DNA from 3 places in the Pseudoalteromonas sp. UBA6610 genome. Region 1 is predicted to be linked to each of the others. Evidence: predicted binding sites of a transcription regulator. Region 1 holds the regulator's gene; each other region holds the start of a gene.
What was found. The regulator sigma-54, encoded in region 1, starts transcription at its own class of promoters, with help from an activator protein. The targets are predictions, from matches to a motif close to GTTGGCACGNNNNTNGNNT.
Positions count from the first base shown of each region.

Region 2: the regulator sigma-54 is predicted to act here: its motif matches at 5,636-5,654, upstream of B4F91_RS10035 (LiaF domain-containing protein).
Region 3: the regulator sigma-54 is predicted to act here: its motif matches at 5,048-5,066, upstream of B4F91_RS15835 (FlgO family outer membrane protein).

Region 1 covers NZ_DJHW01000097.1:11,266-18,199, forward strand. Annotated here, with positions in the region: gene B4F91_RS13095 (KpsF/GutQ family sugar-phosphate isomerase) at 1-357, shown strand, start outside; gene kdsC (3-deoxy-manno-octulosonate-8-phosphatase KdsC) at 358-909, shown strand; gene lptC (LPS export ABC transporter periplasmic protein LptC) at 906-1,460, shown strand; gene lptA (lipopolysaccharide transport periplasmic protein LptA) at 1,450-1,998, shown strand; gene lptB (LPS export ABC transporter ATP-binding protein) at 1,995-2,720, shown strand; gene B4F91_RS13120 (RNA polymerase factor sigma-54) at 2,790-4,289, shown strand; gene hpf (ribosome hibernation promoting factor) at 4,317-4,604, shown strand; gene B4F91_RS13130 (PTS sugar transporter subunit IIA) at 4,609-5,061, shown strand; gene rapZ (RNase adapter RapZ) at 5,081-5,926, shown strand; gene B4F91_RS13140 (HPr family phosphocarrier protein) at 5,967-6,239, shown strand; gene mgtE (magnesium transporter) at 6,499-6,934, shown strand, end outside.
Region 2 covers NZ_DJHW01000072.1:237-7,170, reverse strand. Annotated here, with positions in the region: gene B4F91_RS10080 (LysR family transcriptional regulator) at 1-66, opposite strand, end outside; gene B4F91_RS10075 (DUF4437 domain-containing protein) at 211-1,032, shown strand; gene B4F91_RS10065 (hypothetical protein) at 1,683-2,537, opposite strand; gene B4F91_RS10060 (hypothetical protein) at 2,530-3,192, opposite strand; gene B4F91_RS10055 (TIGR04255 family protein) at 3,189-4,055, opposite strand; tRNA gene B4F91_RS10050 (tRNA-Ile) at 4,237-4,313, opposite strand; gene B4F91_RS10045 (YqaE/Pmp3 family membrane protein) at 4,583-4,741, opposite strand; gene B4F91_RS10040 (BON domain-containing protein) at 4,807-5,373, opposite strand; gene B4F91_RS10035 (LiaF domain-containing protein) at 5,691-6,347, shown strand; gene B4F91_RS10030 (VOC family protein) at 6,418-6,834, opposite strand.
Region 3 covers NZ_DJHW01000118.1:3,160-10,093, forward strand. Annotated here, with positions in the region: gene B4F91_RS15805 (sulfite exporter TauE/SafE family protein) at 1-498, shown strand, start outside; gene lgt (prolipoprotein diacylglyceryl transferase) at 509-1,312, shown strand; gene B4F91_RS15815 (thymidylate synthase) at 1,325-2,176, shown strand; gene galU (UTP--glucose-1-phosphate uridylyltransferase GalU) at 2,196-3,074, shown strand; gene B4F91_RS15825 (SPOR domain-containing protein) at 3,452-4,150, shown strand; gene B4F91_RS15830 (SPOR domain-containing protein) at 4,362-4,940, shown strand; gene B4F91_RS15835 (FlgO family outer membrane protein) at 5,100-5,693, shown strand; gene B4F91_RS15840 (FlgO family outer membrane protein) at 5,707-6,399, shown strand; gene B4F91_RS15845 (FlgO family outer membrane protein) at 6,408-6,934, shown strand, end outside.

The DNA.
Region 1 (6,934 bases):
AGCGGCACAAACACCCCTATCATAGGTGTAACGCAAACAATTAAAGACGCGTTAATAGAAATGTCAGCCAAAGGGCTGGGCATGACCGCTATTGTAGATAACAATCAACAGCTTGCCGGCCTTTTTACCGACGGTGACTTACGCCGTATTTTAGAGCAAAGAGTTGATATACATAGCACCGCTATTAGCCAGGTTATGACTAAGTCGTGCACAACTGCCATGGCCGATATACTTGCAGCTGAAGCCCTAAACATAATGGAAAACAAACGTATTAATGGTTTAATTGTGGTCAATGATAAAAACCAGCCAATAGGCGCCTTAAATATGCAAGACCTCTTAAAAGCAGGAGTATTATAAATGCAATTTGAAGATCTCTATCAACCGCTAAGCGATGATGCCAAAGCACGCGCCAAAAAAGTAAAACTACTCATATGCGATATTGATGGTGTATTTTCTGATGGCCGAATTTACCTCGGTAACCAAGGCGAAGAATTAAAAGCATTTAATACAAAAGATGGTTTTGGCATTAAAGCGCTGATCAATAGCGGTTTTGAAGTTGCGGTCATTACGGGGCGTCACTCAAAGATAGTGCAAACTCGCATGAGCAGCTTAACCGTGCAGCACATTTATCAAGGCCAAGAAGACAAACTTATTGCTTATCAAGAACTCAAAAACACTTTAAAGTTAACTGATGAACAAATAGCCTACATTGGCGACGATGGCCCTGACATGCCAGTAATGGAGCGCGTTGGCTTTGCCGTTGCAGTAAACGATGCGCACCCGCTTATTAAGCGCTTATCGCATTACACTACGCAAATGCCTGGCGGCTTTGGCGCCGTTAGAGAGCTCACAGATTTACTTATGCTAGAGAACGGCATAGCGCTTACAACACAAGGCACCAGTTCATGAATGCAGCACGCGTTATACTCAGTGCGTTATTCATCGGCTGTATGGTTTGGCTTTGGTACCCTTATTTTACCCAAACCAATGTAGCGCCAGAGCAAGAACCTGAAGTAATTGCAAAGCCCGATTACACCGCTATAGAGCTTAAGCAAACAGCCTATGACGAGCAAGGCAAAATAAGCCATAAAGTCACTGCGGCTAAAATGGAGCTGTACCAACAGCTTGGTTTTACATTTTTTGAAAAACCTATTTTCACCTTGTATAACGAAAAGCAAACATGGCGAATAAATGCAGACGAAGCAACGCTTTACGAAGATAAACAACTTATTTTAGAAGGCAATGTGGTTGCTAAAAATTTAGTTGATAACGCCATGATAGATAACATCAATGCCGATAACATCGAAGTCGACATTAAAGCGCTAACAATGCGCTCTGAGCAGCCAGTGGTTGTCACTGGGCCTAATTTAAAAATTGTAGGTAAAGGCCTTGAAGCCGATTTAAAAACCGAAGTAATAAAACTAATTAACCATACGCGAACAATATATTATGACCAATAAACTCACTAAAATACTTATTATCCCATCGCTAATGCTTGCATTTAGCGCCTCTGCTGCTGAGCCTGCCGCTCAACCGCCAGCAAATCAAATTTCTATTAGTGCAGACCGTCAAGAAGGCCAACTTAAAGAAAACGTAGGTATTTTTGAAAAGAACGTCGAAATTGTGCATGGTAATCGCAAAATTACAGCCGACCGACTCGAAGTACATAAACGTGAAGACTTAGGGGATAACAAACAACTCCTTATTGCCACTGGCAGCCCAGCCTACTTCGAAGAAAAACAAGACGACGGTACCGTAATGAGTGCCAGCGCAAACGAAGTACGTTACGACGTAGCAAAGCGCTTTTTAACGCTTGTTGGCGATGCTGAAGTCGCACAAGCCGGTCAAAAAATTAATGCTAAAAGTATTACCTACGACATGCAGCAGCAGCTTATTAGCGCAGAAAAAGACGAAAACTCTACGGATCGTGTCCATACAATTTTAGTGCCTGTTGAAGCAAAAATTAAAGAAAAAACAGGTAACGAAGGTCAACCATGAGCACCTTAAAAGCAGAACTATTAGCAAAAAGCTATAAAGGCCGCCAAGTTGTAAAAAATGTAGGCCTTGAAGTGGAAGCCGGCAGCATTGTTGGCTTATTGGGCCCTAATGGCGCAGGTAAAACCACCACCTTTTACATGATTGTAGGGTTAGTACCTAGCGACAAAGGTAAAATTTCTATTGATGATAACGACATTACGTTATTACCTATGCACAGCCGCGCCCGCTTAGGCATTGGCTATTTGCCGCAAGAGTCATCAATATTTAGAAAGCTGACAGTTTATCAAAACTTAATGGCTATTTTAGAAACGCGTAAAGAGCTCAATAAAGCCGCACGAGAAGAAACGCTTAACAACTTACTTGATGAATTTAGTATTCAGCATATTCGCGATAGCCAAGGTATGGCGCTTTCTGGTGGTGAACGCCGCCGTGTAGAAATTGCCAGAGCACTGGCAGCAAACCCTAAATTTATTTTATTGGATGAGCCTTTTGCTGGTGTTGATCCGATTTCAGTGTTAGATATAAAGAAAATAATAGAGCATCTTAAAAACCGTGGCATTGGCGTATTAATTACCGATCACAATGTAAGAGAAACCCTTGATGTTTGTGAAAAAGCCTACATTGTTTCTCATGGGGAGCTAATTGCATCTGGCACCCCAGAACACGTATTAAATGACAAAACTGTACGCGATGTTTATTTAGGCGAGCAATTTAGGCTGTAACATTTAAGCCACACCTACAAGCATCTGCTAATATTAATTATAACAACATAAAAGGATTGTTAGAGATACATGAGGCAATCATTACAGCTGCGCATGGGCCAGCAACTTACAATGACTCCACAATTGCAACAAGCGATTCGCTTGCTGCAGCTCAGTACATTGGATCTCCAGCAAGAAATACAAGAAGCACTTGATAGCAACCCGCTATTAGAAGTAGAAGAGCAAGATTACACGGAAGAGTCGGCTGGAAAAAATGAACAAAAAGCAGATACGGATGATGTAACCGTAAGCGCATCGGCTGACGATACAACCAGCGAGTACGAGCAAGACAGTGGCGAAGCTTTAAATAAAGACACCGTTAGCGATGATATGGCAATGGATGTAACCTGGGATGAGTACATGAGCGCAGCCCCTGCTGCATCCTCAGGCCCAATGCCGGAAGATGAGTCTATTTATCAAGGTGCCTCTACTGAAACGCTACATGAGTATTTAATGTGGCAGCTTCAGCTTACTCCTTTTAGCCCAACTGACGAAGCCATTGCTATTGCCATTGTAGAAGCTGTAGATGACTCGGGTATTTTAACGCTAAGTTGCGAAGAAATTTTAGAGAGCTTTAACCAAGAAAACGATGACGAAGTTGAAGTTGAACTTGACGAAATAGAAGCCGTTTTAAAGCGTATTCAGTTATTTGACCCTGTAGGTATAGCCGCGCGCAGTTTACAAGAGTGCTTGTGTATTCAGCTAAACCAGTTTGATAAAGACACCCCTTTTATAGAACAAACTAAAATGATCTTAACCGATCACATTGATCTATTAGCGGCACGCGACTATCGTACATTAATGAAAAAGACTAAGCTTAAAGAAGACGAGCTTAAAGAGGTCATGACCCTAATACATACCCTCAACCCAAAACCAGCAGATACAATAGTAAGGGAAGAGTCTGAGTATGTAATACCGGATGTGTCGGTTAAAAAAATAAAAGGCCGCTGGGTGGTAGAGCTAAACCCAGATAGCATGCCAAAAATACGCGTAAATAGTCAGTACGCGGCTATGTCACGTACCGTAAAATCAAGTGGTGATAGCCAATTTATTCGCTCTCACTTACAAGAAGCTAAATGGTTTATAAAAAGCCTTGAAAGCAGAAACGACACGCTGCTTAAGGTAACTAACTGTATTGTAAAACAGCAACAGGCATTTTTTGAACATGGCCCCGAAGCCATGAAGCCAATGGTTTTAAACGATGTTGCTGAAATGGTAGAAATGCATGAATCGACAATTTCGCGTGTTACTACGCAAAAATATATGCATACGCCACGTGGTATTTTTGAGCTTAAGTATTTTTTCTCAAGCCACGTAAGCACTGAAAACGGCGGAGAGTGTTCATCAACCGCAATACGTGCCCTAATTAAAAAGCTAATTGCCGCGGAAAACTCAGCTAAACCATTGAGTGATAGTAAAATTGCGGATATATTGGCAGAGCAAGGAATTAAAGTAGCTAGACGCACAATAGCAAAATACCGTGAATCGCTAGCTATTCCACCGTCAAATCAGAGAAAGAGTTTGATATAAGACGTAAAAAACAAAGAGGAAATGCTTATGCAACTAAACCTAACTGGTCGTCACGTAGAAGTAACTGATTCACTTAGAGACTATGTAAATAATAAATTTGCAAAGCTAGAAAGGCACTCAGATCATATTAGCAATGTGCATGTCATTCTCGATGTAGAAAAACTCAACCAAAAAGCAGAAGCGACTATTCATGTAAGTGGCGCAGATTTATTTGCCTCAACAGAGCACCAAGATATGTATGCCGCTATAGACTCGTTGATTGACAAGCTCGATCGTCAAGTCATAAAACATAAAGAGAAGCTTGCTAGACACTAATATTATGAAATTAAGTACATTAGTATGCCAGGACTGCAGCAAAGCTGCGGTCCTTTTTAGTAGTAAAAAAAGAATTTTAGAGTTTATCAGTGAGCTTGCTCATGAAAAGCTCCCCTACTTACCACAACAAGATATTCTTAATGCGCTGGCAAGTAGAGAAAAGCTAGGCAGTACTGGTATTGGCCGGGGTATCGCCATTCCTCATGGCAGAATGGGTGGCGTAGAAGAGCCGCTGGCTTTAGTACTTGTTAGCGACACGCCTGTTAACTTTGACGCTATTGATAACTGCCCTGTTGATATTTTTGTTGCACTCATCGTACCAGATGGCGATAACCAACAGCACCTAAAGACTCTGGCAACCATAGCTGATAAACTGAGCAACAAAGAATTTTGTAAACAGCTGCGCAGTGCTAAAACCGATGCAGAGCTGTATCAAGTAATTGTTGATCAATCGTAGTAAATACTAAGGGCTATAAATGGAGTTAATTATCATAAGCGGCCGTTCTGGTTCAGGTAAGTCGGTTGCTTTACGCGTGGTTGAAGATTTAGGCTATTATTGCGTAGATAATATTCCGGTCAACTTACTGCCCTCTTTAGTGCGAAGTGTTTCAGATAACTATGACAAAATAGCCGTTAGTATAGATGTTCGTAATATCCCCAAAGAACAAGACGAATTTAACGATATTCTCGAGTACCTTCCTGACTTTGCTAAACCCACACTGTTTTATTTAGATAGTGATGATCAAACACTGATCAAACGTTTTTCAGAAACACGCAGATTACACCCTTTATCCATCGATTCGCTGCCGCTTGATTTAGCAATAAAAAAAGAAAAAGAACTGCTTGATGTACTCGTAACACGCGCTGACTTTATGCTTGATACCACCGATTTAAGTGTGCACCAATTAGCAGAGTCAATTCGCGAAAAAATACTGGGTAAAAAAGATAAGCAACTTATTGTAACGTTTGAATCGTTTGGCTTTAAACACGGCATACCTAAAGAAGCTGATTATGTTTTTGATGCTCGCTTTTTGCCAAACCCTCACTGGGAGCCTGAACTTAAACCGCTTACGGGCCTTGATCAACCAGTAAAAGATTTTTTGGCAAATCACAGCATAGTGCAAAAATTCACTTGGCAAATTCAAACCTTTGTACAAACTTGGTTGCCACACTTAGAGCGTAATAACCGTAGTTACCTCACTATTGCAATAGGCTGTACTGGTGGTCAACACCGCTCGGTTTATTTAGCGCAAGCCATTGGCGAGAGCTTTGCTATGACGCATCCGAATGTCAAAATTCGTCATCGTGAGCAAGAAAAGTAACCTTAAAATAATAACCTGTTCAGTTTAGGTATAGTAATTTATGCGCTGTGAAGACACATTTTTAATAAAAAATAAATTAGGCTTACACGCCAGAGCGGCAACGGTCCTTGCGCAATTAGCTGTGCAGTTTGATGCTAAAATCACCTTACACCAAGATGATAAAGAAGCCGCAGGCGACAGCGTATTAGCTTTAATGCTACTTGAAAGCAGTAAAGGTAAAGAAGTTAAAGTAGTCTGTGAAGGCCCTGATTCAGAGCAAGCTTTGCATGCGGTTGGGCAATTAATTGCACAACGATTTAACGAGCAAGAATAATTTAAAGCACCATAGCCTTATAAGTTAAAGACTTATCTGGCCAAATTATAAAGATTTAGTAAATTAGGGTATTCCGACTCGCCTAATTTAGTGCTTTAATTTAGGATAATAAAGCCATGCCCCTGCTAAATTTGGTTACTTAATTTTAAACACTAATTTAGTCCCAGCATTGGGTTTAGCACAAAAAATAAAGAAAATAACAGTGGGCAACTCCACTTACTAAACACCTTTCCATTACACAAAAATATTTAGGATGCCAATGCCAGAAGCGTTTGAACAAGACTATCCACTACAGCAACTAAAACAAGTGACTAAATCACTTAATAGTGGGCAATTTGTTCAAGTAAGACGCATGCTAGCAAAAACAGCACCTTGTGATACAGCACTGCTGCTTGAATCCTCTCCGCATAAAATTAGACGCATGCTTTGGCAACTGGTTGACCCAGATGTGCAAGGGGATGTGCTAGAAGAGCTCTCTGAAGATGTACGTTTAGGTATCATTGCACAAATGGAACCTGAGCATATTGCCGCGGCCACTGAAGATATGGGCCACGATGATTTAGGTGAAGTCCTACGTAGCCTACCTGACACCGTGTACAAAGATGTGGTTAGCGCTATGGATACGCAAGACCGCGAACGCGCTACACAAGCTTTATCTTACCAAGAGCGCTCAGCAGGCGCGCTAATGAACACCG
Region 2 (6,934 bases), on a different contig from region 1:
TGCAGCAGCTGTAATTGATTGCAGCTCAGCCACTTTGAGTAATACTTGTAAATCAGCTATTTTCATCCAACCCTCTTATTGCATAAACCAGCATGCGTAACTATAACGTTATTATCCACGTTTTTGCGAAAGTGTATTTAACTTATGCCCATTTATTGACTGAATTTTAAGCCGTACTATAGCGCTATACCAACTTAACGGAGCTTTTAAATGAAATTTTTACTAAACGCATCAACTCTTGCACTGGTTGCAACACTTATATCAACGCCAGCCTCTGCAGAGCAAAGCGCATCAAAAGTTGTTGCTGCAAGCAATATTGACTGGGGTTACTTAAACCCGCTACGTGGTGATAAAAGCCCTGGCGCTGCAGATTTATGGGGAAACCGCACAACCGACACTGCAACAGGCATGTTAGTACGCTTTAAAAAAGGCTTTGAATCTCCGCCGCACATTCACAACATTACCTACCGCGGTATCGTTATTGAAGGACAAATGCATAATGACGGCCCAACAGCCGAAAAAATGTGGATGCCAGCGGGTTCGTTTTGGACACAACCAGCAGGTGAAAACCACACCACTGCAGCCAATGCTGAAACAAATTTAATTTACTTAGAAATCGACTCAGGGCCGTACTTAGTTAAACCAACTAATGCCCAGTTTGATAATGGTGAGCGCCCGTTAAACCTACATGCAGACAACATGGTATGGCTAAACAGCAGCGATTTAAACGACATTAACGCCCAAGGCGTGCAAACCGCCTACCTTTGGGGAAGTACAGCCGATATGAACGGCTCAATGATTAAACTTCCTGCCGGCTTTAAAGGTGAAATAAAAACAGATGCAAGCGAATTTCGTGCTGTTGTTATAGCCGGCGCCGTTGAGTACAACTCAAGCGAGCAAGATAAAGCGCAAAACCTAAGCGCAGGCAGCTATGTAGAATCAACCGGTAACTTTACCCACACGATTGAGAACACTAGCGACAAAACAGCCACTATTTACATTCGTACTAACAGTAAGTACCAAGTAAATTAATTGGTTAAAGCCTCTAGCAAGCCATTGCTAGAGGCTACTTATTCACCTATTTAAATCTTTATATGCAAATCCAGCCATCGCCTTTCGATATTAAAATACAAGCATAAAAGAAACACTGAGTGTTAAAAAATACGAAAAAGAGGTAATCGAAAAGTCTCGTGCCTACACTCCAGCCAAGCTCACGCAATCAGTGAACATCAAACTAGAAAATATAATTTATCTACACAAATAGCCCACGCAGCAGGGTTAGAGCCCATGAACTTTTAACAATTGCCAAAGTATTAGAGCGTAAAGCAGACAAGCGCCCTACACTAGATAGTAAATGGCTTGGTCGAGAAGGTAGTATTTATACAGTAAAAGGTAAAGGCGGTCATGGCCTCAGGCATAGCTACGCACAAGAAAGAATGGATGAGCTAAAAAAATTAGGCTTGGGTAGAGCAACAGCTCTCGAAACTGTGTCACAAGAGCTCGGTCATTTCAGGGCTGAAATTACTGAAGTTTATTTGAGGTAACTATTCTTTTAGTTTGTATATTTCATTTAGTTAAAATCTTATTCTATCTTAAGTTATTTGAGGTCATCGAATTGTATACAGGCATCATGAACAAATCTTAAGATGATCACCTCACAGAACAAAAAGCTCGTCTCTAACTCAAATTGAAACAGGGGCATCATTTTGCTCAGGATCCAATGAGAAATGATCAAAAGGATATCGCCTAAACCTTTTTAACATATCATACGTAAATTCATTTGAGCTTATTACTGCGTCTAGCCCCTCTTGATCATAAGTATCATTTAGGAGCATAACTTTTTCTACCTCACCTATTGGCTGGATAATTAGCTCTTCAAATTGAGAGCTTAGTTCAATTATATTAACCTCATCATTTAATTTAGCCGCGTTTACTACACATATAATACCTAACGCATATGTTTCATTTTCTTTTAATTCTTCAAAGCTATTAAGTTCTATGAAAATCCCTTCAAAATAGTGTGCGTACTGTTTAACCCATTTTTGAAATTTATTATCTCTAAGTGCGTTACCAATACGATTTACTAATTCTTCAGGAAGAGCCAGACGATTATATTGCGCAACCTTCCATCTAAGTAGCGAATTGAGAGAATCAAGTAATAATTTTGAAGTTGGTTTGGTATGCAAAAGGAGTGCTCTATTGAAAGACACAGCGCCATTCATGTTAATATCAAACTTATTTTTATCATGTACAAGAACCATTTTCCTTGGATCTATGATTTTAGCATTTGAGTTTTTAGCCTTTGGGTTAAGAAAACAGACCTGTGCTTCTACATTAGGTAATACTTCAAAGTCACCATATACAACATCACAGCTCATGCTAATAATAATAATATGAGCAACTGGATTATCGGGTAGCTCAGGGATAGGAATCCCGTGTTCATTTGCTGCTGCCAATAACTGTTGGCAGCTAATTACACTTCCTTGTCTCCATTCTAGTTCCAGAAGTATCTGTCTTGAATCGGTAGGATTATCCATTAATAAACACTTCTCCCGACAGTGAATTAATGTCATTCATCGAAGAGATTGGTTTATTTGACCTCTCTAAGCCTTTTTCATTTTGGTTAGCAAGAACTCTTGCATGCTCAACTATTCTGGGACGATCTAAATTATCCTGAGTAAGTAATTCTATGTATGATTTTCCGTCTAATATGACACTTTTAGCTTTGCGACCAAAAGGCTTAGAGCTGAAGTTAGAGATCTCTTGAGCAATTGAAAATACCTCCTGCAGCCTTTTAAAAGTTGCATCTCCTTTTATATCTCCACCTTTTTTCCAGTTATATACTGTAGCTCTTTTAACTCCAATGACTTGCTCTAAATCAGAAACACTAACACCAAGAGAGGAAAATATTGTATGTAACATATCTGTTGTTGAAATTGGTTTTATATTTTTATTCTCTTGATAGCTTAATGGCTTTAAATTAGAAATTGTTACTACCGATACATCACCACTTCTCAATGCAGTAAATCTAGTAGTATCAGGCTGTTGTGAATCCCAACCATTAAGTAAAATTTGCTTATTCTCGGCTACTTGAGCGTTTGCACTTGCGGCTGTTGCAGCTGTCAAAATTAGTACGCCAGCTTTAACTAAGGTACTACTTCTACTTGATGAACTAATAGCAAATGAATTCATAAAACTTCTCCTATTTCCCTTTTATTCCAAACCTTTTCCGCATGAGCGCTTAATATGCCCCAGAAGATATCCGCACTATCTCCGTGCAATAATTGTAAAGATTTGTTTATCGTTTCGATAGACAGCCCCATCACCTCTTTTTCGTTGGGCAGCCATGAATGATCAACATCTAAAAGTGCATACTTACTGGGAGATGCAGTTTTCCAAATATCTTTAATGTTAACTGAGACACTTACTGGAGGGGGATCCTGTATATCACGAGGGAAAAGCTCAATGGTTCCGTTATCAGGAAGCCTTTCTTCCAGTTCAACTCTAATAATTCCATGATCTGTTTGCCTTTGCTGCCTAAAAGTATTCAGAGTACTTAACTGACTGGCTCTGTGTGTATGTGAAATCCACTCTTCACTTATGTAATCTGTATATTGATCGTCTTGTTGAGGTAGAAAAACATCAGTATATCGAAGCCCCATTCGACGCATCCCAGCGTTTTTTGCTTGCGGGAAGCTATTGAAAAAGGCTTCAATTATTAGTGTCCAAAAATCTTTAAACTCATCAAAGTGCTTGTAATCAGTTGTTCGAAAACATAAAGACTCTGTAGTTAGAATTACACTTTTATTGCGCTGCAAACTCAGAAAGTCAAAACGTTGATTCTTATGAGTCTTAAACTCAAGATGCCCTTCGGTAGTTGGTTGAGCTTCAACTTGATTAAGTTCTGATTCATGAAAAATTGATAGTCCAAGATCAAAAAGAGAACTTTTAAAATCCTCTAAACCTTGCTCTATTTTTTTCTTCGGGATAGTCGTGAATCTCAAATCGACCAAAGCCATTACTAATGGAGAATGCTCCAAAATAAACTTATTCATACGCTACAACTAAATTGACAGTGAATTTTACAGTTAAATATACACCTTATTATACACTTTACCAATAGATCTATATAAAGTGTTAACTATTTCGTTCTTATTATATAGAAATAAAAAGTAGCGCAGAGGTAGCACAGGGTAATTTCTGTTAATAGGTATTTACTTGGGAAGCTTTGAAAAGTGGTGGCCCCTCCCAGACTCGAACTGGGGACCTAACGATTATGAGTCGTGTGCTCTAACCAACTGAGCTAAGGGGCCAACTTTGTATAACTACGAGGTAGTTAATTTTTGAAGCGTTTAGCCACTGAGCGACTAAAGCGGGTTGCAGTATAAAAAGTTTTTTAAGGCTTGTCACTAGCAAAAACCTTTATTTTAACAATCAGTAAGCTGACTGCTTAAATAGTAATCTTTTTGCATGCGAATAGGCAGGAAATAACAGAAAAATAAACACAGAAGTATGTAAGCCGCTTTTTTACAATTTTAATAACTATAAAAAAGTGGCCGGCTCACATTGAACACACCACACATTATTTTTTAGCGATAATGTAGATAGCGTGAATTAAACCAGGGAAGTAACCCAGTAAAGTTAGTAAAATATTTAGCCAAAAGTGCATACCTAAACCAACTTGTAAAAATACACCCAGTGGCGGTAATAAAATCGACAGTATTATACGAATGATATCCATGATATAGCTCCTTTAAAAATGACAAGCAAAAAGCCCAGCTAAGCTGGGCTTTTTAGTATAGTGTATTATTCAGCAACAATAGTTAGTTCATCTACTACGTCACGAACATCTTCAGCATTTTTAGCAATTTTTACTGCTAACTGCTTTTCAGCTTCTGTTTCAACAGAACCTTTAAGTTTTACTATACCGTTGTCGGTATCAACATCGATATCTGTACCGTCAACTTCTGAGTCAAATAAGAAACGTGTAGTAATTACTGTGGTGATTTTAGCGTCAGTTAAGTCGTTATCGTCATCATCCATAGTGTCACGATCTTTGTCGTCCATATCCATGTTTTTCACAACAGTTAGGTTGTTTTCTACATCAGATACGCCATCTAGGCTAATTACAAGTTCTTCAGCTAGCTCTTTATCAAGGTCGCTGTTTACTTTACCTGTAAGTACTACCTTGCCATTTTTTACATCAGTGTTAATGTCAAAGTTGTTTAGATTAGTGTTCATAAGAAGCACTGTTTCTGCCTTACCATCAATCCAAGCATCTTTACTTTCATTTTCCCAAGTGCCCGCTTGAGCACCCATAGCTGTAGTACCTAGAACTAAAGCCGCAATCATAGATTTGTTGAATGTTTTCATAATCTTTCTCCTTTTGATTAAAGACACTTTTATGTATGCGAGCTTTAGGCCAACTTTATTAACACTTTAAATTCATAAAGTTAGCTATTTTATTGGGTATAAATAAAAATACCTCCGAGTAAACATTTACAGGCTATTAGGTAAAACTTTCTTAAGTAGTGAAAATAACGATTATATTGCTGTTTTGGTTAATCTATCGTTAATATAATAAATTAAGCGACGCTACTAAAACAATAAATCATTGATATATAAATAGTTAAATTTTGGTACACCACTTGCTATGTACAGTGGTAACTCATATAAAAAGGATTATTCCCATGTCTGTAAAAATTGAAGACCGCCCAATAGAGCAAGTTCGCGAACAAGTGATAGATCAACTTATTTATAACTACAGCCATGGCGTTATTTCAGCTGAAGCCTTTGAAAGGCGCTTAGACAGTGCAATGGAAGCAACCGAAAATACTGCGTTACTTAATTTAGTAGAGGATTTAACCCTTACTACAGATACCCAGTACAGTGCTCAAAAGCAAACGCAATTTGCCCCTAACTACAGTGCCCAACAAGCGGATGAAGAAAACTTAACACTGCGAAGCATTTTAGGCTCAAGCGAGCGTAGCGGCCAATGGGTGGTGCCTAAAAATATTTATATTCAAAACTATATGGGGTCGATTGTTTTAGATTTTACTGATGCTATTTTTGCCCACCAACATGTTACCGTGCATGTAAATTGTATTTTTGGCAGCGAAGAAATTTACGTACCAGAGCACGTTAATGTAGTTTCTAAAATGTTTTGTATATTAGGTAGTTTTGAAAACAAAACGGTGTCGCTTAATAAGCGCCAAGGCCCCACAATTAACCTCGAAGGTAAAACAGTTTTAGGTTCGGTGGAGGTAAAAGTTAAACGCACCATTAAAGAAAAGTTTGTGAGTTTTGCTAATGATTTAAAGGCCCAGCTTGGGGTGAGTAATAAATAATACGGGTAAAAACACAATGGGTAGAAAAGCCATATTATGCGCTTTTCTACACCGTTGTTTACTGCCTATTTTATAAGTCGTTATTACGCTCGCTTGGAATGTCACTCATATACTGCACAAACTCAACCTCGAATCCTGCTGGGTCTAAGTAATATACGTTTTTTCTAAATGGGTTTTCTGCACCCTCTTTATCAATGCTAAATCCGGCGTGTTTTAAGCGCTGTATAACAGCGTCTAGGTTGTTTGTAACGTAGGCAAAGTGAGCCAGCCCGACTTGATGCCCTGCCAAATCTCTGTTTTTATGCTCGCCATTATCGCTTATAGCAATGTAGTGATTATCGTCGCCAAAATGTACCCAGCGCTTAGGTTTGCCATACCAGGTGTTATGCCCTTCACTTCTAATAGACCAATAAGGAAAGGCTGCTTGGTAAAATTTAAGCATGGCATTTATATCGTTTACTACTAAATGTACGTGTTCTAATTTCATTATTATTTACCCTAGTTGATTGCTTAAACACAAGATAAAACCTCAAGCTAACTTTAGGTAAAGCACTTTTTTTAGTTTTTAATAATATTGGCGAGTACTG
Region 3 (6,934 bases), on a different contig from region 1:
AGTTTAATACCCGAACAAGCATTACGCAGCGTGTTTGCAATTAGTGTTGTGTTTATTGCAGGCAGAATGGTGTGGGCATCACGTAGTAAATCGCTTAAAGAAAAACCGCTACCAAAAGGGATTATTTTAGGGAGCATTTCTGCTCTTATGGGCGCGCTTTCTGGTTTAATAGGTATTGGTGGCGGCGCACTTATTGCCCCTATGCTTAATTACTTTTCAGTTGATATAAAAAAAGCGATAGGCTGTGCATCAGCGAGCGGCATTGTTATCGCGCTATTTGGCTCTATTGGTTATATAAGCGCAGGCTGGCAGGTAACCGATTTAGCCCATGGGTTCGCAGGGTTTGTATACTTACCTGCATTATTTGGTATTGTAATAACATCGTGGTTTGTGGCGCCCTTAGGGGCTAAAGCAACTCATTATTTACCTGTTAATATAATAAAGAAAATTTTCGCGGTGTTGCTTGTGCTCATCGCACTTAAAATGGTTTTTAGCTAAAGGTTTATTTATGGCACTTGAGTTTCCTCAAATCGATCCAATAATTTTTTCTGTTGGACCGCTAAGCGTACGTTGGTACGGTTTAATGTATTTAATTGGTTTTGCATTTGCGATGTGGTTTGCTAATCGTCAAGCCGAAAAACCAAACTCTGGTTGGACTAAAGAGCAAGTTAGCGACTTGCTTTTTTACGGCATGCTAGGGGTTATTTTAGGCGGCAGAATTGGCTATGTATTGTTTTATCAGTTTAGTTACTTTTTAGAAAATCCATTATATTTATTTAGAATTGACCAAGGCGGTATGTCGTTCCACGGCGGAACATTAGGGGTTATTACCGCTATTATAGTATTTGCAAAAACCCGCAAAAAATCACTATTCGCAGTGGGAGATTTTGTGGTGCCGCTGGTTCCGGTTGGCTTATTAGCAGGGCGTATTGGTAACTTTATAAATGGCGAGTTATGGGGCCGTGTAAGCGATGTGCCATGGGCAATGGTATTTCCAACGGGTGGGCCACTTGCGCGTCACCCATCGCAGTTATACGAAGCCTTTTTTGAAGGGCTAGTCCTGTTTTTAATTTTATTATGGTTTATCAAAAAGCCTCGCCCTGCAGGCAGTGTAGCCGGTGTATTTTTATTAGGATACGGCGTATTTAGATTTTGTATTGAATATTTCCGCCAACCAGATGCGCAGCTTGGCCTATTTGCCGATTTTATCTCAATGGGTCAAATACTCTCGTTACCTATGATAATTGGTGGCCTAGGGCTATTAATTTGGGCGTACAAAAAACCGCAACCTGTAACCGCAGCAAAGGCATAGTAAGAACAGATCATGAAACAATATTTAAAATTATGTCAGCGCATCGTTGACGAAGGTGTATGGGTAGAAAACAAACGCACAGGCACGCGCTGCTTAACCGTTATTAATGCCGACTTAGAATACGATGTAGGTAATAATAAATTTCCTATGATCACCACTCGTAAAAGTTACTACAAAGCCGCAATAGCAGAGCTTTTAGGTTATTTACGAGGGTACGATAGCGCAGCGCAATTTCGCGATATAGGCTGTAAAACCTGGGATGCAAACGCAAACGATAATAACGCATGGCTAAATAACCCTAACCGCAAAGGCGAGGACGACATGGGCCGCGTTTATGGCGTGCAAGGGCGTAATTGGCAACGTCCAGATGGCTCAACGCTCGATCAGCTTGCTAAAGTAATAAATAACTTAAAAAACGGGATTGATGACAGAGGTGAAATAATTACCTTTTATAATCCTGGTGAGTTTGAGCTTGGTTGCTTGCGCCCATGTATGCACACGCATACGTTTTCGCTGCTTGGCGACACGCTGTATTTAACATCGTATCAGCGCAGTTGCGATGTGCCGCTCGGCCTTAATTTTAATCAAATTCAGTGTTTTGTATTACTGGCATTGGTTGCGCAAATTACCGGCCATAAAGCAGGTAAGGCGTATCATAAAATTGCTAATGCGCATATTTACGAAAACCAGTTACCGTTAATGCGCGATGTACAGTTAACACGTGAGCCGTTTGACTCACCGCAATTAAATATCAACCCAAACATAAAATCACTAGAAGATATAGAAACATGGGTAACACGAGACGATTTTGAAGTAGTAGGCTATCAATGCCACGAACCAATCCAATATCCGTTTTCAGTATAATAAGATTAAGGAGAACAAGATGAAAGCAGTGATCCCCGTAGCAGGCCTTGGAACGCGTATGTTACCTGCCACAAAAGCTATCCCTAAAGAGATGCTCCCTGTGGTAGACCGCCCGCTTATTCAATATGTAGTAAATGAAGCGGTAGCAGCAGGCGTTAAAGAGATTGTACTTGTAACGCACTCAAGTAAAAACTCTATCGAAAACCATTTTGATACCAGCTTTGAACTAGAAGCCACGCTTGAAAAACGCGTAAAGCGGCAATTACTTGCCGAAGTACAGGCAATTTGCCCTAAAGATGTGACCATTATTCACGTACGCCAAGGCGAAGCCAAAGGCTTAGGCCACGCAATTAACTGTGCAGCGCCAATTATTGGCAACGAACCTTTTGTGGTTATTTTGCCAGATGTAATTGTTGATGATGTAGAGAGCGACCTTAAAAAAGACAACCTAGCAGAGATGATCGCCCGTTTTGAAGAAACTAAGCACAGCCAAATTATGGTTGAGCCAGTACCAATGGACGAAGTAGACAAATTTGGTGTTGTTGATTTAGGTGACGTAGAGCTTCACCAAGGTGAAAGCTCGCCAATTATAAACATGGTAGAAAAACCGCCAGTAGATGAAGCACCTTCAAACCTATCTGTAGTAGGGCGTTATGTATTAAGCGAAAACATTTGGCCACTGCTTGCTAAAACGCCGCAAGGGGCTGGCAACGAAATTCAACTTACAGATGCAATTGCCATGTTAATGCAGCAAGAAAAAGTAGACGCGTACGCAATGAAAGGCCGCAGCCACGATTGCGGTAGTAAAATAGGCTACTTAAAAGCAACGATAGAGTTTGCTCTGCGCCGCGACGAGTTTGCAGATGATTTAAAAACATTTATTAAATCGTTAATTTAGTTTTTATTAAATTACCCACCAAGGCGCCTGTTTAGGCGCCTTTTTTAGTGCTAAATTATTAATGCCACTATTAGTATAGCTTTACTCAATTTTAACGACGCGAGTAATAAAGATGGGCTACGCTTAATTATGTTCTGAATTTGACTTGCGTTATTTTTAAACACAACGTAATTTATATTGAAAGGTTTATGTTAATTGGCATTAAAGTTGTATTAAAAGCCACACCCATGGAGGGTCGTGTTAATTTTATCTTTGCAGGTAAATTAACGTATAGGAGCAAATTTGCTCATTGTTTAATAGATAAGTTAAACGCTTTCTTGTGAGAACGTTTAACTGAAATGTAAGTGCACAGGCACTGCTTTCAGGATAACGGGTACATGCTTAAATTAAAAAAATACTATAAACACTTTTTTGTATGCCTTTTTACGCTTACGTTTGGCACGGCGTGCTCTATTACGCCTACCGCTAAACCTGCTGTTGATAATGAAATACCTAACACCACGCCCGATTACGTATCGATAACTGCACTAGAGCTTGCGCAATTAAAAGATGCCGCAATGCAATGGCAGCAAGCACGCGCCGGTATAGAGCGTATTTTAAAGCTTGAAAAAGAAATTACTTACCTGGTTAATCATATAGATATAATAAACTCTAAAGCTATTGCACAATCTAATGCAAGCCCTGCCTATAGCAGCCGTTACACTCGCACGCCTTCGCGTACAACCAGTAATAAGCCACGTCGTCAGCAAACTTACAAAGCTGCTAACAATAACCGAAAGCAAACTATAAAGCTTAATACCCCTAAACATGTATTTGCATTACAAGTTGCCTCGGTTGACTCTAAGCAGGATGTAGCCAAGGCTTGGCAAGAACTAAATACCAAAGCAGCGCCACTATTTAGAGATAAAATATTAACCAACGTAGAAACCGCAAAAATAAATGATAAAACCTTTTATCGCTTAAAGCTTGGCTCTTATAAAAACCTTAAAAATGCCAAAGCCGACTGTGAAGTATTTAAAATGTATAAGCTCGACTGCATTGTAAGTAACTACACCGATAAGCCAATTAAACTTTAATAGTGATACCAACCCGCAATAATAAATAATCATTTGACGGGCCTAATCGTGTTGCGTTCTGCGTTAAAAAATTCTCATTTAGAGCAACTAAATAGCAATTTTTTTGCCTAGCTATCAATACGTTTTACTATCCTCATAATAGATTACTTAATTAAGCTAATTGGTATAAAAGCGCAATAGGTCCTAGCACGCGTGACTTGCTAAGCGTTGATTGGCTGTTAAAATAGCGCCCACTCTTACCCATATTAACAACATACTTATGCTGCACTACAAGGATTTTTTAGCCACATTAGTTTTAGGCTTTGCATTAGCAAACAGTGCTCACGCACTAGCAACGGCCCAAAAGCAGGCGGTGCTCATTAAAAAAGATGACTTAGCCGTATTAAAAGAGTCAGCGCAGCAGTGGCAACAAACCAAGCCTCAACTAGAAAGACTGTTAAAGCTAGAAAGTGAATTACAGCGCACAGTAGATAAATTAAAACAACTTAACGCGCAGCCAAAACCACAGCAAACTAACCACTTAGCTGTTGTAAATACAAATGCGCTGTTTGCTGTGCAAGTGGGGGCATATAAAAATAAAGCGGTACTTGAAGCGGCTATAAAGCAATTTCAATCGGCCTCAAATAAGCTTGAAGTAAATACCGAGCAAGTACTGATTGACCAGCACACCTTTTATAGATTAAAGCTTGGTGCGTTTAAAACAAAAGAAGCAGCAAAGGATGCATGTAAGTCATTAATAAACAATAATACTTGCTTTGTAACCTACTACGTCAAAACGCCTCAAAGTTAATTAACCTGAACTCTGGTTAAGAGCCTTACTAGCATATTGAACTATCTTGATACTTAAATTTATTATCTCTGGCTAGAGATAGGTTTATTATCCAGAGTTTAGGTTAATTAGGCATAATAATTGCTTTATCCTCGGTATGTTTTAAAGAGGACGGCAACTATGCGCCTTTTATTGCCTTTAGTATTGTTAAATTTAACTGCTTGCAACTTGGTTCCGCCCCCAGAGCCGAGTGTGCCTACTGACGCGCCAAAAGCAGCAATGGCACCCTATACCGTTAACGAGTATGTAGCAAATCTAACCTCGCAGCTTAACCATGTAAATGGCGCTTTAAATGCCAATGCGCGCATTGGTGTGAGTAGCTTTTTTTATGCCGATGCTTTAGATACTAAGCTAGTAGCAGGGCAGGCCTCGGGTTTGAGCTTACAAATTCAAGAAAGCTTATTAACGCAATTTACCCAGCTTGGCTATCATACTGTTGAGTACCGCCTAGGTAATAACCTTATATTAGCGCAAAACGCAGACAGCATATTAAGCCGCGACTTAAGTAAATTACGCAATCGCCAAAATATTGACTTAGTCATCACCGGCACTGTAACGCGCCAACAGCATGCTTACATAGTTAATGCACGACTCGTTAATATTGAAAACAAGCAAGTACTGTCGGCAGGCAGCACAGAGATCCCTATAAATGTAATGTGGGGAAACGAAAAAATTCAGCAGCGTGACGGCTCTTTGTACCGCAGCGAATATTAATCAGGAGCACACCATGAGAAACCTATTAATTACCCTATGTTTGCCATTAGGCTTTGGCTGTTCGCAAATGTTAAATTCGCTACATTCAGAGCCGGAGCAGGTTGAGCATGATAATGCAGCCCAGCTTGTTTCAGAGCAACGTGCGGTAAAAGCACCTGCACCAAATGAAGCGTTATTTCAGTCTAATTTAAACAAGCAAAGTAACTACACCAAAAGTGCCCCTGCAAAACGCAAAAATATAAACCATTATGTGCGCGGTATAATGCAAGACATGGTCGAAAACCTGCAATACGTAAACGACAAAACGCCACTTGCCGTTTCTAGCTTTGTATTTTTAGATGATGACTACAGCGATGGAAGCCTGTTAGGTAACCAAATAGCCGAAAGCTTTATGCACGAACTGCATAGTTTTGGAGTACCGGTTATCGATTTTAAAACCACCGATTATATGCGAGTAACATCCGCAGGCGACTTTGTATTTAGTCGCGATTACCTAGAGCTAAACCAAGATCAAAACTTTAATTACGTATTAGCAGGAACACTTGTGAGCCACCAAGGTGGCGTACTGGTAAATGCACGAATAGTGGGCATTAAAAGTAAAGCGGTAGTGGGCAGTGCGCAAGGGTTTATCCCTCAATCAGTGGTTGATGCGCTAAACAGTAGCTATCGCACCGACGGAATTATGCTTAAACAAGCCAGCGAGTGAGGTTGACCATGTTTTACAAACTATCTGCTATAGCGGGGCTAACGGCAACGTTAGCATTAACTGGCTGTTCAATAACGCAAAATAATGAGCATAACGAAAGCATAAACACACGCTCAGACTACACCGTGGTAACGCAAAGTAGCCAACCAACGCCAGTGTATGACAACCAATCTGTGCAGCAGCAAAGTGAGTACGACACAGCAAGGCAGTTTACACCGCTTAAACACCACAAAACGCTGGCAAACTATGTAGAGCAAATGGCGCTGGATTTAGTCGATACGCTTGAAGCCGAAGCGCCCGATAACAACAGCATCAACATAGCGGTTACCACCATTGTAGATTTAGACGCATCGCTTAATAAAAGTAATCAGTTGGGTAATCAATTAGCAGAGACGTTTATTCATCAGCTGCAAAAATTTGGCTACGGCGTGGTAGATTTTAAAACCATGGACAACATTGATGTATCAAACAGAGGCGACTTCGTGTTATCTCGCGATATAGAAAAGCTAAGCGAAAGCAGCATGGCTAACTATGT